DNA from 4 places in the Zestomonas ipomoeae genome. Region 3 is predicted to be linked to each of the others. Evidence: predicted binding sites of a transcription regulator. Region 3 holds the regulator's gene; each other region holds the start of a gene.
The links. The regulator sigma-54, encoded in region 3, starts transcription at its own class of promoters, with help from an activator protein. The targets are predictions, from matches to a motif close to ANTGGCATNNANNTTGCTNT.

Region 1: a site for sigma-54 is predicted at 2,114-2,133, ahead of flgB (flagellar basal body rod protein FlgB). Genes of this name have one in related genera too.
Region 2: a site for sigma-54 is predicted at 1,726-1,745, ahead of ACWKV7_RS14775 (CmpA/NrtA family ABC transporter substrate-binding protein). Genes of this name have one in related genera too.
Region 4: a site for sigma-54 is predicted at 1,992-2,011, ahead of nirB (nitrite reductase large subunit NirB). Genes of this name have one in related genera too.

The regions. Positions count from the first base shown of each region.
Region 1 is NZ_JBSKHQ010000001.1:411,322-415,530, forward strand. Features, by position in the region: gene ACWKV7_RS01780 (flagellar hook protein FlgE) at 1-468, opposite strand, end outside; gene flgD (flagellar hook assembly protein FlgD) at 511-1,191, opposite strand; gene flgC (flagellar basal body rod protein FlgC) at 1,212-1,655, opposite strand; gene flgB (flagellar basal body rod protein FlgB) at 1,670-2,077, opposite strand; gene cheR (protein-glutamate O-methyltransferase CheR) at 2,347-3,174, opposite strand; gene ACWKV7_RS01805 (chemotaxis protein CheV) at 3,219-4,151, opposite strand.
Region 2 is NZ_JBSKHQ010000013.1:10,814-15,022, reverse strand. Features, by position in the region: gene ACWKV7_RS14780 (ANTAR domain-containing response regulator) at 1-359, opposite strand, end outside; gene ACWKV7_RS14775 (CmpA/NrtA family ABC transporter substrate-binding protein) at 381-1,601, opposite strand; gene acnB (bifunctional aconitate hydratase 2/2-methylisocitrate dehydratase) at 1,863-4,209, opposite strand, start outside.
Region 3 is NZ_JBSKHQ010000007.1:110,952-115,160, forward strand. Features, by position in the region: gene lptA (lipopolysaccharide transport periplasmic protein LptA) at 1-190, shown strand, start outside; gene lptB (LPS export ABC transporter ATP-binding protein) at 190-915, shown strand; gene ACWKV7_RS10525 (RNA polymerase factor sigma-54) at 1,043-2,551, shown strand; gene hpf (ribosome hibernation-promoting factor, HPF/YfiA family) at 2,634-2,942, shown strand; gene ptsN (PTS IIA-like nitrogen regulatory protein PtsN) at 2,955-3,419, shown strand; gene rapZ (RNase adapter RapZ) at 3,429-4,209, shown strand, end outside.
Region 4 is NZ_JBSKHQ010000013.1:126,824-131,032, forward strand. Features, by position in the region: gene ACWKV7_RS15370 (bifunctional protein-serine/threonine kinase/phosphatase) at 99-1,772, shown strand; gene nirB (nitrite reductase large subunit NirB) at 2,189-4,209, shown strand, end outside.

The DNA of each region.
Region 1 (4,209 bases), on a different contig from region 3:
CAGATTCTCGCTGGCCCGGGGCGCCTGGCTGGCGGTCTGGATCAACAGGTCGCTGACCACACCATTCTGCAGGTTGTTGTTGGCGTCCACCGCATAGCCTTGCAGCCGGTAGCCAAAGTTATTGACCAGGTAGCCATCGCGGTCGGTACCGAAATAACCGGCACGGGTGTAGCTCACTTCACCATTGTTGCTGGTGACGAAGAAGCCGTTGCCGTTGATCGCCAGGTCCAGGGCATTCTGGGTGTAGTTGATGTTGCCCTGGTTGAACAGTTGCGACACGTTCGCCAGCAGCACGCCGCTGCCCTGGGGGTTCGAGCCGGTTCCCAACACCGAGGAGGCGTAGACATCGGCAAACTCCGCCCGCGACTGCTTGAAGCCCGCGGTACCGGCGTTGGCGATGTTGTTGCCAGTGACGTTGAGGTCCTTGGAGGCCGCCCGCAGACCGCTGAGACCGATATTGAACGACATGGTGTACTCCTCTGCCGGTAGCGCCGGCGACTAAGCCTGTGGTTACTGACCGATGACCTGGACTTGGGACAAGGGGATGCTGCCGAGGCCGGCGAGGTTGAGCATCAGCTCACCGCCGTTCTGCCCGAGCGTGACGCTGTCGACGTTGGCCGGCAGCATCGTCCTGAGCCCCTTGGTTTCCTGTCCATAACTGGCCTGCGCCTCGAAGCGGTAGGTGCCGGGCGGCAAGAGATTGCCGCTGGCATCTTTGCCGTCCCACATGAAGCTGACATTGCCGGCGCTCTGCTGCCCCAGGTTGACCCGGCTGACCGCGGCCCCGGCGTTGTCGTAGACGTTGACGTAGACGTTGCTGCTGGTCGCCGGCAGGGCCAGGCTGGCGCGGAAGGTGGAACTGGTATCCACCACCGCGCGATCGGTTGGCACGATAACCTTGCGGCCGACCAGCGAGGACGCCTGCAGCGCCTGGGACGACTGGTAGCCGGAGAGAATCGACTCCATGCTGCTGTTCAGCTTCTCCACCCCTTCGACGGTGCTGAACTGCGCCAGCTGGGCGATGAACTCGCCGTTCTCCTGCGGCGACAGCGGGTCCTGGTTGTTCAACTGCGTGACCAGCAACTGGAGAAATTCGTTCTTGCCGAGGTCCTTGCTGGTCTTGCGCTCGTTGCTGAGCTGGTACTGGTCGAGAACCGATTTGCCCGTTTCGATGTTGCTACTGATGTTCATGCTGATCCCTCGTTAGTGGCTTACTGACCCAGGGTCAGCACGCGCTGCAACATCTGCTTGGCGGTGTTCATCATTTCGACGTTGGTCTGGAAGGCACGGCTGGCGGAGATCATGTCCGCCATTTCCTCGACTACGTTGACGTTGGGGTAATACACGTAGCCGTTCTCGTCAGCGGCCGGATGGTTCGGCTCGTAACGCTGGACCAGGTTGCTCTGGTCCTCGACCACGCCGAGCACCTGCACACCGCGCCCTGCGTTGTCCTGCTCGGCGAACAGCGAGCCGCGATCGCCGTCCTGCGCTTGCTGGAACAGAGTGGCGAATACCGGGTGACGGGCACGGTAGGTCTGGTCGACGCTCGACGACACCGTGTCGGCGTTGGCGATATTGCTGGAGATGGTGTTCAGACGGGTGCTCTGGGCACTCATGCCAGAACCGGCGATATTGAAGACGTTGGCTAGGGACATGGCAGTGCTCTCCGTTATTCGCCGCGCAGGGCGCCGATCAGCCCTTTGAACTTGCTGTTGAGAAAGGTGAAGCTGGCCTGGTACTGCACGGTGTTCTCGGCGTAGTTGGCCTGTTCCACCTGCAGGTCGACGGTGTTCTGGTCGATCGATGCATGGTTCGGCGAACGAAAGCGCAGCCCGGCGTCTGCCAGCTCCAGGCCCTGCGCGGCGATGTGCCGGTCGCTGGTCCGGCTCAGCTGCATAGTGCCGCGCTGCGCCCGGGCGTTCTGCTCGGCAAGCACCGAGGCGAAGTCCAGGTCGCGGGCCTTGTAGTTGGGCGTGTCGGCGTTGGCGATGTTGTTGGCCAGCACCTCGGCGCGCTGGGCGCGGAAGCCAAGTGCTTTTTCGTGGATGCCAAGCGCGCTTTCGAAACTGATGCTCATGGTCGGGGACCTTGTCTGGTGTTGCGTGCCAGACATTCAGCAAGCGCCGTGCCAATTTAATTTATTCTTTATTTTCAGACACTTAATGAATTAAGCCTGCCCAAGGCAGGCGAAAGCGGCAAGGCTTTTCCGCCAGTGGACACAGAAGCGGCAAACCTGGACCCCAGGTTGCCGCCAAGCCATGCCCTCGGCGTGCGAGCGCTCGCCGCCGATCCATCACGGAAACAAAAAGGGAGGCCATGTGGCCTCCCCATCGAGCGTCGCGGCGATCATTTCACCTTGTAGATGATCCCCGGGCTGCATTGCACCATCTGGTACTTGTCCGGCAACCCGTTCAGCGCCTCGGAGGCCCCCAGGAACAGGTATCCCCCGGGCTTCAGCGTGGCGTGGATGCGGGTGAGGATGTCCTTCTTCACCTCGGCGGAAAAATAGATCAGCACGTTGCGGCAGAACACGATGTCGAACTTGCCGAGGCTGGCATAGCTGTCGAGCAGGTTCAGCGCTCGGAACTCCACCCGACTCTTGATCGGCGCCTTGACTGCCCAGCGTCCCGGGCCCTTGGGGTCGAAGTAGCGCTGCAAGCGCTCCTGGGACAGGCCGCGCCCCATCGCCAGACTGTCGTACTCACCGCCCTTGCAGGCCGTGAGCATGGAGCTGGACAGGTCAGTGGCCACGATCTGCACACCGGACTTGAGCTGCCCCAGGTTGCTGCGCTCGAACTCGTCGATGGTCATCGACAGCGAATACGGCTCCTGGCCGGACGAACAGGCCGCCGACCAGATGCGCAGACGCTGTCCGGGGCTGGCCTTGATCATCTCCGGCAGCACCCGGTTCTTCAGCACCTCGAACGGATAAGTATCGCGAAACCACAGGGTCTCGTTGGTGGTCATGGCGTCCACCACCTGCTCGCGCAAGCCGCTGCGCGGCTGACCCTGCATGCGCTGCACCAGCTCGCCAAGGGTCTTGATGCCCTGCTGCTCCATCAGCTTGTTGAGTCGGCTGGACACCAGGTACTGCTTGTTGCTGCCAAGCAGAATACCGCAGGCCTTTTCCAGAAAGATCCGGAACTGCTCAAAATCCACATTTCCCGAAGACACTAGCAACGCCTCGCCGCTCATATGAATTGCCGAGGGCCGAGCCCTCAGCCCCCGTCCACTGCTTTGATGCGTTCAGCCACCCGCGCCGCCAGCTCGTCGGGACGAAACTTGGCGAGGAAATCGTTGGCCCCGACCTTCTTGACCATCGCCTGGTTGAACACACCGGATAGCGAAGTATGCAGGAGGATATGCATCTTCTGCATGCGCGGATCGGCACGAATCTCCGCGGTGAGGGTGTAGCCGTCCATTTCCGGCATCTCGATGTCGGAAATCAGCATGAGCAGTTCCTGCTCCGGGTTCCTGCCCTCGCTGAGCATCTTGTGCAGATAGTCCAGTGCCTCGCGCCCGTCGTTCAGGGCCGTCACCTCCACACCGACGCTCTGCAGACAACGCGCCACCTGCTTGCGCGCCACCGAGGAGTCGTCGCAGATCAACACATGCTTGGAGACTGCCCGGGCCTGCGTCTCGACATCGATGACTCCCTCGGAAATGTGCTCCGACATCGGCGCCACTTCGGCAAGGATCTTCTCCACGTCGATGATTTCCACCAACTGCTTGTCGACCCGCGTCACCGCCGTCAGGTAGTGATCGCGACCGGTGCCCTTGGGTGGCGGATGGATCTCCTCCCAGTTCATGTTGACGATGCGCTCCACCGAACGCACCAGGAAACCCTGCACCTTGGTGTTGTACTCGGTGATGATGACGAAGCTGTTTTTCAGATCATCCAACCCCTTGCGCCCGGTCGCCATCGACAGGTCGAGGATCGGGATGGTGCCCCCGCGTATGTTGGCGACACCGCGCACCACCGGGCTGGACTTGGGCATGATGGTGAGCTTGGGGCATTGCAGCACCTCCTTCACCTTGAACACGTTGATCCCGTACAGCTGACTGCCGTCGAGACGGAACAGCAACAACTCCAGGCGGTTCTGCCCAACCAGTTGCGTACGCTGGTTAACCGAATCCAATACACCGGCCATGCCAGACTCCTATCGATCAAGTACCCCGACGCTTAGCTTAGATTAGCAGGCGGCACGG
Region 2 (4,209 bases), on a different contig from region 3:
AAGCGGGCCATTGCGACCTCGAGGATTGGCTTGAGGCGACTGGCTTGCATGCCCTCGACGATGTAGGCGCTGACGCCGGACTTGATCGCCTGGCGCATCACGTCGGGGTCGTCTTCGTCGGTGAACATGACGATGGGGCGGGGCTGGTCGCGGGTGACCAGGCACACCTGTTCCATCACGTCGCGGCCCGGTGACTCGGTGTCGATCAGGATTACGTCGGGGCGCACGGCCTCGACCCGCTCGGGCAGGTCGATGGTCAGCCCGGACTCGTCGATCACGTCGAAACCGGCTTCGATCAGCACGGCCTTGAGGCGACCGACTTTCTTGGCGGTGTCGTTGATCAGGAGGATGCGCAGCATAGTGGCGGTTGTCCCGTTGAGTTAGAGGGCAAGCGTCTGTTTGTCGTTGGCCAGCGCGTGCAGGGCGAAACTGCGCGCGTAGCCGGCGGGATCGCAGCCGTCCCATAGCTTACCGTCGAGCAGTATGGAACGGCGCATGGGCGTGGCGGGTACCGGGATGCCCAGGGCGCTGGCGGCATCGCGGTAAAGGGCCAGTTGCTGGACCTGGGCGGCCACGCCTTGGTAGTCCGGGTCGTCGCGCAGCAGGCCCCAGCGGCGGAACTGGGTCATGAACCAGAGGCCATCGGACAGGTAGGGCATGTTCACCTCGCCGTCGCCGAAGAACCGCAGGGCATGCCGGTCCAGCCAGGCGTGCCCGATGCCGTCCTCGTATTGGCCGAGAAAGCGCGGCTGGATCGCCGCCAGCGGGGCGTCCACGTACTCGCTGCTGCTGAGCAACTGCGCGGTGCTGCGCTTGTTCTCTTCGCTCGCATCGATGAAGCGGCTGGCTTCCAGCACGGCCATCACCAGGGCGCGGGCAGTATTCGGGTAGGTTTCGACGAATTCGCGGGTGCAGCCGAGCACCTTTTCCGGATGGTCGGGCCAGATCGACTGGCTGGTGGCCAGGGTGAAGCCCATGCGCTCTTCGATCGCCTGGGCGCCCCAGGGCTCGCCGGCACAGAAGCCGTCGATGCGGCCGGCCTGGATGTGGGCGACCATCTGCGAGGGCGGCACCACCACGGTATTGACGTCGTCCAACGGGTGAATGCCCTGGCTGGCCAGCCAGTAGTAGAGCCACAAGGCATGGGTGCCGGTGGGGAAAGTCTGCGCCAGGGTCAGCTTTGCATCACTTTGGTGCGCGTAGCGGGATAGCGCTTCGCCACTGGTCACGCCGGCATCCTTCAGCGGTTGCGAGAGGTTGATGCTCTGGCCGTTCTGGGACAGGCCCATGAGCACCGCCATGTCCACCGGCGGCGTGCCGCCGATTCCCAGGTGCACGGCGTAGAGCAGGCCGTAGAGGCCCTGCGCGGCGTCCAGTTCGCCGCTGATGAGCTTGTCGCGCAGCGTCGCCCAGGATGCCTGGCGCTTGAGGTTCAGCGTCAAGCCGTAGGGCTGGGCGAAGCCCTGGGTGGCGGCGACGATCAGTGAGGCAGAGTCGGTCAGGGCCATGAAGCCCAGGTTGATGGCGTTCTTTTCCGGGGCATCGCTGCCAGCGACCCAGGCCAGGGCATCTTTGCGCGAAGTTGCTTGGTTGTCGGTCATTTGCTTTTGTTCCACCGTTGAACAAAAAGGCGCCGCTCCAACTGCTGCCCGATGCAGGAGCTGTAAGCGGCGCCATTGCCTGTGAACCGACTCCGCCGTTGGAGACGGTTCTTTTGCAATGGAGCTAGCAAGCGATATGCCATCGTCCGATGGCGATCTCTAGGGCGAATGAATTCGCCCCTGCGTGCAGATCGCGTTTCCTCGCGAGGCGAAAAGAAAAAGCCCCGCACGGGGCGGGGCTCATTCGTTGCCGGCTAAGGCTTAGGCTTGAACGACCGGGATCTGGGCGTTCGCAGCGGCTTCCTTGTACTCGGCGATCTGATCGAAGCTCAGGTAGCGGTAGACGTCGGCAGCCATGCTGTCGATGTCCTTCGCGTACTGCATGTACTCCTCGACGGTCGGCAGCTTGCCGATGATCGAGGCGACCGCTGCCAGTTCGGCGGAGGCCAGGTACACGTTGGTCGCGTCGCCCAGGCGGTTCGGGAAGTTACGGGTGGAGGTGGAAACCACGGTGGAACCGGTCTGGACGCGTGCCTGGTTACCCATGCACAGCGAGCAGCCGGGCATTTCCATGCGCGCACCGGCCTTGCCGTAGATGCCGTAGTAGCCTTCCTCGGTCAGCTGGTGGGCGTCCATCTTGGTCGGCGGAGCCAGCCACAGGCGGGTCGGAATGCCGCCCTTGACCTTATCCAGCAACTTGCCGGCAGCGCGGAAGTGGCCGATGTTGGTCATGCAGGAGCCAATGAACACCTCGTCGATCTTCTCGCCGGCCACGGTGGACAGCAGACGGGCATCGTCCGGATCGTTCGGCGCGCAGAGGACCGGCTCTTTCACGTTGGCCAGGTCGATCTCGATCACCGCGGCGTATTCGGCGTCCTTGTCCGCTTCCAGCAGCTTCGGATCGGCCAGCCAGGCTTCCATCGCCTGGGCGCGACGCTCCAGGGTGCGGGCGTCGCCGTAGCCTTCGCCGATCATCCAGCGCAGCAGGGTGATGTTGGAGTTCAGGTACTCGGCGATGGCCGCTTCCGGCAGCTTGATCGCGCAACCGGCAGCGGAACGCTCGGCGGAGGCGTCGGACAGCTCGAACGCTTGCTCGACGGTCAGCTCGTTCAGGCCTTCGATCTCGAGGATGCGGCCGGAGAAGATGTTCTTCTTGCCCTTCTTCTCGACGGTCAGCAGGCCGGCCTGGATGGCGTAGTAGGGGATGGCATGCACCAGGTCACGCAGGGTGATCCCGGGCTGCATCTTGCCCTTGAAGCGCACCAGGACGGATTCCGGCATGTCCAGCGGCATCACGCCGGTGGCGGCGGCGAAGGCCACCAGGCCGGAGCCGGCCGGGAAGGAAATCCCGATCGGGAAGCGGGTGTGCGAGTCGCCACCGGTGCCGACGGTATCCGGCAGCAGCATGCGGTTCAGCCAGCTGTGGATGATGCCGTCGCCCGGACGCAGGGACACGCCGCCACGGGTGCGGATGAAATCCGGCAGGGTGTGGTGGGTGGTGACGTCGATCGGCTTCGGATAGGCCGCGGTGTGGCAGAAGGACTGCATCACCAGGTCGGCGGAGAAGCCCAGGCAAGCCAGGTCTTTCAGCTCGTCGCGGGTCATCGGGCCGGTGGTGTCCTGGGAGCCGACGGTGGTCATCTTCGGCTCGCAGTAGGTGCCCGGACGCACGCCCTGGCCTTCCGGCAGACCGCAAGCGCGGCCGACCATCTTCTGCGCCAGGGTGAAGCCCTTGCCGCTGTCGGCCGGTGCTTCCGGCTTCTTGAACAGGTCGGAGGCGCCCAGACCGAGCTCGGCGCGCGCCTTGTCGGTCAGGCCGCGACCGACGATCAGCGGAATACGGCCGCCTGCGCGAACTTCGTCGAGCAGCACGTCGGTCTTCAGCTGGAAAGTGGTGACCAGCTCGTCGCTGCCGTGACGGCGCACTTCACCCTTGATCGGGTAGACGTCGATCACGTCGCCCATGGCCAGGTTGGTGCAGTCGAATTCGATCGGCAGGGCGCCGGCGTCTTCCATGGTGTTGTAGAAGATCGGGGCGATCTTGGTGCCGAAGCAGAAACCGCCAGCGCGCTTGTTCGGAACGAAGGGAATGTCGTCACCGAAGAACCACAGCACCGAGTTGGTGGCGGACTTGCGGGAAGAGCCGGTACCGACCACGTCACCGACGTAGGCAACCGGGAAGCCCTTGGCCTTCAGTTCTTCCATCTGCTTCAGCGGGCCGACCGAGCCAGGCACGTCGGGGTTGATGCCATCGCGGGCCATTTTCAGCATGGCCAGGGCGTGCAGCGGGATGTCCGGGCGCGACCAGGCATCCGGAGCCGGCGACAGGTCGTCGGTGTTGGTTTCGCCGGTGACCTTGAAAACGGCCAGGGTGACCTTCTCCGGGACGGCCGGGCGGTTGGTGAACCACTCGCCATCGGCCCAGGACTGCAGTACGGCCTTGGCGTTGGCATTGCCGGCCTTGGCTTTCTCGGCGACGTCATGGAAGGCGTCGAACATCAGCAGGGTGTGTTTGAGCTGTTCGGCGGCAACTTCGGCCAGCTCGGCGCTGTCCAGCAGCTCGACCAGGGTAGCGATGTTGTAGCCGCCCTGCATGGTGCCCAGCAGT
Region 3 (4,209 bases):
GCGCGTGGTATTGATCGACCAGGCCAAGGTGATCCAGGAAGGCAACACCTTCGAGGGCGAGAAGATCGTCTATGACACCCGCCGTCAGATCGTCAACGCCGGCCGTGCCACCGGTACGCCGCTGACCACGCCGCGCCCGCGCATCGATATGATCATCCAGCCGAAGAAAAAAGAAGGCCAAGCCCAGTAATGGCGACCCTCAAAGCCCAACACCTGGCCAAGAGCTACAAAGGCCGCCAGGTGGTTCGCGACGTCAGCCTGTCCATCGACAGCGGCCAGATCGTCGGCCTGCTCGGCCCCAACGGCGCCGGCAAGACCACCTGCTTCTACATGATCGTCGGCCTGGTCGGCGCCGACCAAGGTCGGGTGCTGATCGACCAGCAGGACGTCACTCACCTGCCAATGCATGGCCGTGCCCGTGCCGGGATCGGTTACCTGCCACAGGAAGCCTCGATCTTTCGCAAGCTCAGCGTGGCCGACAACATCATGGCCATCTTGGAAACCCGCAAGGATCTGGACCGCGCCGGCCGTCGCCAGGCACTGGAAAGCCTGTTGCAGGAATTCCACATCAGCCACATCCGCGACAACCTCGGCATGAGCCTTTCCGGCGGCGAGCGTCGCCGTGCGGAAATCGCCCGCGCCCTGGCCACCGAGCCGAAATTCATTCTGCTCGACGAACCCTTCGCGGGCGTCGACCCGATCTCGGTGGGCGACATCAAGCAGATCATCCACCATCTCAAGGCCAAGGGCATCGGCGTGTTGATCACCGATCACAACGTGCGCGAAACCTTGGACATCTGCGAAACCGCCTATATTGTCAATGACGGCCAACTGATCGCCGAAGGCGACGCCGACACCATCCTGGCCAACCAGTTGGTCAAGGAAGTCTACCTGGGTCACGAGTTCCGCCTGTAATGGCGCAACTTTTCCTCACGAAGTTGTAGGCAAACCCCGAGAGGTCAGGCATATAATTTGCTTCCTGGTGGCGCTTGTCTGGCGCCCTGTTGTGGAAAGGCGCTGAGCGCCGGCAAACAAGGTGCGTATGAAACCTTCGCTAGTCCTTAAAATGGGCCAGCAGCTGACGATGACCCCGCAGCTGCAACAGGCCATCCGCCTCCTCCAACTGTCCACCCTGGATTTGCAGCAGGAAATTCAGGAGGCCCTGGAATCCAACCCGATGCTCGAGCGGCAGGAGGAAGGCGACGACTTCGACAACTCCGACCCGCTGGCCGATAGCGCCGAACAGACCCCACCGAACGGCCAGGACAACAGCAGCAGCCAGGAAACCAGCTTCCAGGAATCCAGCAGCGACGTGGAGAGCCTGGAGGATGGCGAATGGCATGACCGCATTCCCAACGAGCTGCCGGTCGATACCGCCTGGGAAGACATCTACCAGACCAGCGCCAGCAGCCTACCGAGCAGTGACGACGACGAGTGGGACTTCACCACTCGCACCTCCGCCGGCGAAAGCCTGCAAAGCCACCTGCTCTGGCAGCTGAACGTGGCGCCGATGTCCGACAAGGACCGATTGATCGCCGTCACCCTGATCGACTGCATCAATAACCAGGGCTATCTCGAAGAAACCCTCGAGGAGGTCGTCGAAGCCTTCGATCCGGAACTCGACATCGAACTCGACGAGGTCGAAGCCGTCCTGCACCGTATCCAGCAATTCGAGCCGGCCGGCATCGGCGCGCGCGACCTGCGCGAGTGCCTGTTGCTGCAATTGCGCCAGCTGCCGGCCAGCACCCCCTGGCTGAGCGAGGCCCAGCGCCTGGCGGGGGACTTCCTCGAACTGCTCGGCAGCCGCGACTACAGCCAGTTGATGCGCCGTATGAAGCTCAAGGAGGACGAGCTGCGGCAGGTGATCGAGCTGATCCAGAGCCTCAACCCGCGGCCAGGCTCGCAGATCGAAGCCAGCGAACCCGAATACGTAGTACCCGATGTAATCGTGCGCAAGCACAACGAGCGCTGGCTGGTGGAACTCAATCAGGAGGCGGTGCCGCGCCTGCGGGTCAACCCGCACTACGCAGGCTTCGTCAAACGCGCCGACTCCAGTACCGACAACACCTTCATGCGCAATCAGCTGCAGGAGGCCCGCTGGTTCATCAAGAGCCTGCAGAGCCGCAACGAAACCCTGATGAAGGTCGCCACGCAGATCGTCGAGCACCAACGCGGCTTCCTGGAGTACGGGGACGAAGCGATGAAGCCGCTCGTACTGCACGACATCGCCGAGGCCGTGGGCATGCACGAGTCGACCATTTCCCGCGTTACCACACAGAAATTCATGCACACTCCCCGCGGCATATACGAGTTGAAATACTTCTTCTCGAGCCACGTCAGCACCGCCGAGGGCGGCGAATGCTCGTCCACGGCGATCCGCGCCATCCTGAAAAAACTGGTCGCCGCGGAAAATCCGAAAAAGCCGTTGAGCGACAGCAAGATCGCTGGTTTACTGGAAGCACAGGGCATTCAAGTAGCCCGTCGCACAGTCGCCAAATACCGTGAATCCCTCGGTATAGCGCCTTCCAGCGAACGCAAGCGACTAATGTGATGCGAACTTGATCCACGCCAAAGTGTTCCGGTGGCAAGCCCGTTAGCTTGTCTCTACACACACGGCAACAAGGAGAAGCGGTATGCAAGTCAACATCAGTGGACATCAGCTGGATGTGACCGACGCCCTGCGCGACTATGTCGACGAGAAACTCGGCCGACTGGAGCGCCACTTCGACCGGATCACCAACGTGCAGGTGATCATGACGGTCGAAAAACTCAGACAGAAGATCGAAGCCACCCTGCACGTTTCAGGCGCCGAGGTCGTCGCCAATGCCGAGCATGAGGACATGTACGCGGCCATCGACCTGCTCACCGACAAGCTCGACCGACAACTGATCAAGCACAAGGAAAAGCAGCTCGACCGCCAGCAGGGCGCCATGGCCCGCTGACCTCCCCTTCCTATGATCCGACTTGAAAATATCCTGACCCCCGGCCGTTCCCTGGTGAACGTGCCGGGCGGCAGCAAGAAGCGCGTTCTCGAACAGATCGCCAATTTGGTTGCCCGCGAGCTACCGGACCTCGATGCGCAGGACATCTTCGAGAGCCTGATCGCCCGCGAGAAACTCGGCTCGACCGGCTTCGGCAATGGCATCGCCATCCCCCACTGCCGCCTACCCGGCTGTGCCGCACCGATCAGTGCGTTGCTGCGTCTGGATCGACCGGTGGACTTCGACGCCATCGACGGCGCCCCGGTGGACCTGCTGTTCGTTCTGCTGGTTCCGGAGGCCGCCACCGACGCGCACCTGGAACTGCTTCGCCAGATCGCCAGCATGCTCGACCGCAGCGAGGTGCGCGAGCGACTGCGCCAGGCACCGAGCAGTGAAGACCTGTATCAGGTGGTAGTGGACGTGCAGAACAACTCGTAAGGGTCCGACATGCGCTTGATCATCGTCAGCGGCCGCTCCGGCTCGGGCAAGAGCACCGCCCTCGATGTGCTGGAGGATAACGGCTTTTACTGCATCGACAATCTGCCGGCCGGCCTGCTCCCGGAGTTGGCCGAACGGGCCCTGCTGCATACCGAACTATTGCAACCCCAGGTCGCCGTTTCCATCGATGCGCGCAACCTGCCCAGCCACCTGCAGCGCTTTCCCGAGTTGCTCGACGAGGTGCGCGCCCGCCATATCCAGTGCGACGTACTCTATCTGGACGCCGATGACGAAGCCCTGCTCAAGCGCTTCTCGGAAACCCGCCGACGCCATCCGCTGACCGATGAGAACCGCTCGCTGGCCGAAGCCATCCAGGATGAGGCGCAGCTGCTGGGTCCGATTTCGGACCTGGCCGACCTGAAGATCGACACCACCCATCTGAATCTCTATCAGCTGCGCGATAGCATCAAGGTCCGCCTGCTGAACAAGCCGGAACCGGGCACCGCCTTTCTGGTCGAATCGTTCGGCTTCAAGCGCGGCATGCCGATCGATGCCGACCTGGTATTCGATGTCCGCTGTCTACCCAATCCCTACTGGAAACCCGACCTGCGTGATTTCTCGGGGCTGGATCAGCCGGTCATCGATTATCTGGCGGCCCAGCCCGACGTAGAGGAGATGTTCCAGGATATCCAAGCCTACCTGCATAAGTGGCTGCCACGCTTCGCGGCCAGCAACCGTGCGTATGTGACCATTGCCATTGGCTGCACCGGCGGCCACCACCGCTCGGTGT
Region 4 (4,209 bases), on a different contig from region 3:
AGGAAAAGCCCGGCGTCGTCCCTGCAAGGCGGCGCCGCTCCGCGCTCGCTCCGGCCTCGCCTTTGCCTCAACCTACCCCTGAATTCCGTGGAGCGGACATGAGTTTGCAACTGACTTTCGGCGAAGCCAGCGCCACCGGCCCACGGGAGGAGAACCAGGACGCCCTGCGCGTAGTGACGCCGGCGCCCGCCCTGGCGGCGAGCAAGGGGTACCTGTTCGCCGTCGCCGACGGTGTCAGCCAGTGCGCGGACGGCGGCCTGGCGGCCCGCGCCACGCTGCAAGCCCTGGCGCTGGACTACTACGCCACGCCGGAGACCTGGGCGGTGGCGCACTCCCTCGACCGCCTGCTATCGGCCCACAACCGCTGGCTGCAAGCCAACGGCGGCGGCCAGCCGCTGCTCACCACCCTGACCACGCTGGTCCTGCGCGGCCGTCGCTTCACCCTCGCCCATGTCGGCGACTGCCGCGCCTACCGCTGGCACGCCGGCCAGCTGGAGCGCCTCAGCGAGGATCACGTCTGGGAGCAGCCGGGCATGCAGCATGTGCTCAAGCGTGCCCTCGGCCTCGACCAGCATCTGCTGGTGGACTATCTGGACGGCGAGCTGCGCGAGGGCGAGAGCTTTCTGATCGTCAGCGACGGCGTCTGGGCCCAGCTTGGCGATCACGGCATCCGCCGCATCCTGCAGGATGAAAGCGACCCATCCGCCATCGCCCAGGCCCTGGTGAGCGCCGCGCACCTGGCCGGTAGCCAGGACAACGCCAGCGCATTGCTGGTGCGCATCGATCACTTGCCGGAAAGCGCCCTCGCCGACACCCTCGCCCAGTTGCATCATTGGCCGCTGCCGCCGCGCCTGCGCGACGGCCAGGGCTTCGAAGGCTGGCAGGTGGAGCGCCTGCTTGGCGAATCGCGGCAATCGCTGCTCTACCGGGTGCGCGACGCCCAGGCACGGCGCTGGTTGCTGAAAACCCTGCCGGCCAGCCGCCACGACGAGGCCAACGCCGGCCCCGCACTGCTGCAGGAAGAGTGGTTCCTGCGCCGCGTCGCCGGTCGCTATTTTCCCGAGCTGCATCCGCTGCCGCAGCGCCAGCACCTGTACTACGTACAGCGTGAGTACCCAGGCGAGACCCTCGCCGAGCACCTGCGCCTGACCGGCCCGCTGGGTCTTCCGGAATGGCTCGACCTGGCGCCACAACTGCTGCGCGCCCTCGGCATGCTGCACCGGCGCAATATCCTGCACCGCGACATCAAGCCGGATAACCTGCTCTGGGGCGACGACGGCGAGCTGCGGGTATTGGACTTCGGCCTCGCCTATTGCCCGGGCCTGTCCAAGGACGAGGCTCATGCACTGCCCGGCACGCCCAGCTATATCGCCCCGGAGGCCTTCGCCGGCGCCGCGCCGAGTGCCCAGCAGGACCTCTACGCCGCCGGCGTCACGCTCTACCACTTGCTTACCGGGCACTATCCGTACGGCGAAGTGGAGCCGTTCCAGCATCCGCGCTTCGGTGCACCGATACCAGCCAGCCGCTATCGACCGGATCTGCCCGCCTGGATCGACGAGAGCCTGAGCCGCGCCATCGCCGCCGACCCGACGCAGCGCTTCGAAACCGCCGAGGAGTGGCTGCTCAATCTCGAACAGGGCGAACGCCAGGCGCTGAGCCAGCGCCCTCGCCCCCTGCTGGAACGCGAGCCGCTGAAGTTCTGGCGCGGCCTGGCCTGCGCCTCCTTGCTACTGCATCTGGTGATGCTCATCGCCTGGCTGTACCGCCACTGACTCGGCACGGCGCGATCCTGTAGCCGTCCAGGCCAGGAGGCGCCCTCCACCACACCTCGGCGGCGACCAGCCGCACGGCCCGTGGCCGAGCCGCTGGCGCCGAGCGCACCGGCCCGGCTCGCACAGCAAGCGTGCACCGTGCTGCAGCATGGTGCACTCGGACCGCCATCCGGCCTGAGCATACGGGCGCCATGCCACGCCAACCGTGGCTTTCAGCCAGTTGGCACGCCCCCTGCTTAGGGATAGGCACATCGAGCGCGGCCTTCAAAGGTGAACGGCGGCGCTCCCCGACAGGCCCAAGGCTGATAACGGGAACGGACAAAGGCGTCCTCGCTAGCACTAGCGGGGCGCCTTTTTTGTTGCCTTGAATTTCATGAACATCCCTGCGCGGCAGGCCCGGTTCGCGGAGACACCTGATGAACAAACTCAAACTAGTGATGATCGGCAACGGCATGGCCGGCGTGCGCACGCTGGAGGAGCTGCTCAAGCTCACGCCGGATCTCTACGACATCACCGTGTTCGGCGCCGAGCCACATCCCAACTACAACCGCATCCTGCTCTCGCCGGTGCTGGCCGGCGAGCAGACCTTCGAAGAGATCGTGCTCAACGACCTCAACTGGTACGCGGAAAACAACATTCGCCTGATGCTCAATCGCAAGGTCGTGGAAATCGACCGAGTCAAGCGCCGGGTGATTGCCGAAGACGGCAGCGAGGCCGAATACGATCGCCTGCTCATCGCCACCGGCTCCAACCCGTTCATCCTGCCGATTCCCGGCAACAAGCTGCAGGGCGTGATCGGCTACCGCGATATCGCCGACACCCAGGCGATGATGGACACCGCCCAGACCCACAGCCATGCCGTGGTCATCGGCGGCGGCCTGCTCGGCCTGGAAGCAGCCAACGGCCTCAAGCTGCGCGGCATGGACGTAACCGTGGTGCACATCAGCGACTGGCTGATGGAGCGCCAGCTCGACCCCACCGCCGGCAAGCTGCTGCAAACCGCACTCGAAGCCCGTGGCCTGAAATTCAAGCTGGCCAAGCAGACCGCCGAGCTGATCGGCAACGAAGAGGGCCGGGTCAAGGCCGTGCGCTTCTCCGACGATGAAGTGATCCCGGCTGATCTGGTGGTGATGGCCGCGGGCATCCGCCCCAACAGCGAACTGGCGGAAAAGGCCGGCATCCCCTGCAACCGCGGCATCCTGGTCAACGACACCCTGCAAACCTATGACCCGCGCGTCTACTCGGTGGGCGAATGCGCCAACCACCGCGGCATCGCCTACGGCCTGGTGGCGCCGCTGTTCGAACAGGCCAAGGTCTGCGCCAACCACCTGGCCATGCTCGGCTTTGCCCGCTACCAGGGTTCGGTGACCTCCACCAAGCTCAAGGTGACCGGCATCGACCTGTTCTCCGCCGGCGACTTCATGGGCGGCGAAGGCACCGAGACCATCACCCTCTCCGACCCCATCGGCGGCGTCTACAAGAAGCTGGTGATCAAGGACGACGTCCTGGTCGGCGCTTGCCTCTACGGCGACACCGCCGACGGCGGCTGGTACTTCCGGCAGATCCGCGAGAACCACAACGTCAGCGAGATCCGCGACCACCTGATGTTCGGCGAGAACGCCATCGGCGACACCGGCCACCAAGGCCAGAGCAAAGCCATGTCGATGCCCGACGACATGGAAGTCTGCGGCTGCAACGGCGTGTGCAAGGGCACTATCGTCAAGGCCATCCAGGAGCACGGCCTGTTCTCCGTCGACGAGGTGAAGAAACACACCAAGGCCGCCAGCTCCTGCGGCTCCTGCACCGGCCTGGTGGAGCAAATCCTGATCAACACCGTCGGCGGCGCTGCCGATGTCAAACCGAAGAGCGAAAAAGCCGTGTGCGGCTGCACCGAACTGAACCACGGCCAGGTGCGCAAGGCGATCCGCGATCACCACCTAACCAGCATCGCCGATGCCATGGCCTTCATGGAGTGGACCACGCCCAACGGCTGCGCCACCTGCCGCCCGGCGCTGAACTACTACCTGATCTCCACCTGGCCGGGCGAGGCCAAGGACGACCCGCAGTCGCGCTTCATCAACGAGCGCGCCCACGCCAACATCCAGAAGGATGGTACCTACTCGGTGGTACCGCGCATGTGGGGCGGCGTGACCAACGCCTCCGAACTGCGCCGCATTGCCGACGTGGCGGACAAGTACCAGGTGCCGATGGTCAAGGTCACGGGCGGCCAGCGCATCGACCTGCTGGGCATCAAGAAGGAAGACCTGCCCGGCGTGTGGAGAGACCTCGACATGCCCTCCGGCCACGCCTACGGCAAGTCCATCCGCACGGTGAAGACCTGCGTCGGCAGCGAATTCTGCCGCTTCGGCACGCAGAACAGCACGCAGATGGGCATCGACCTGGAGCACGCGCTGTTCAACATGTGGTCGCCGCACAA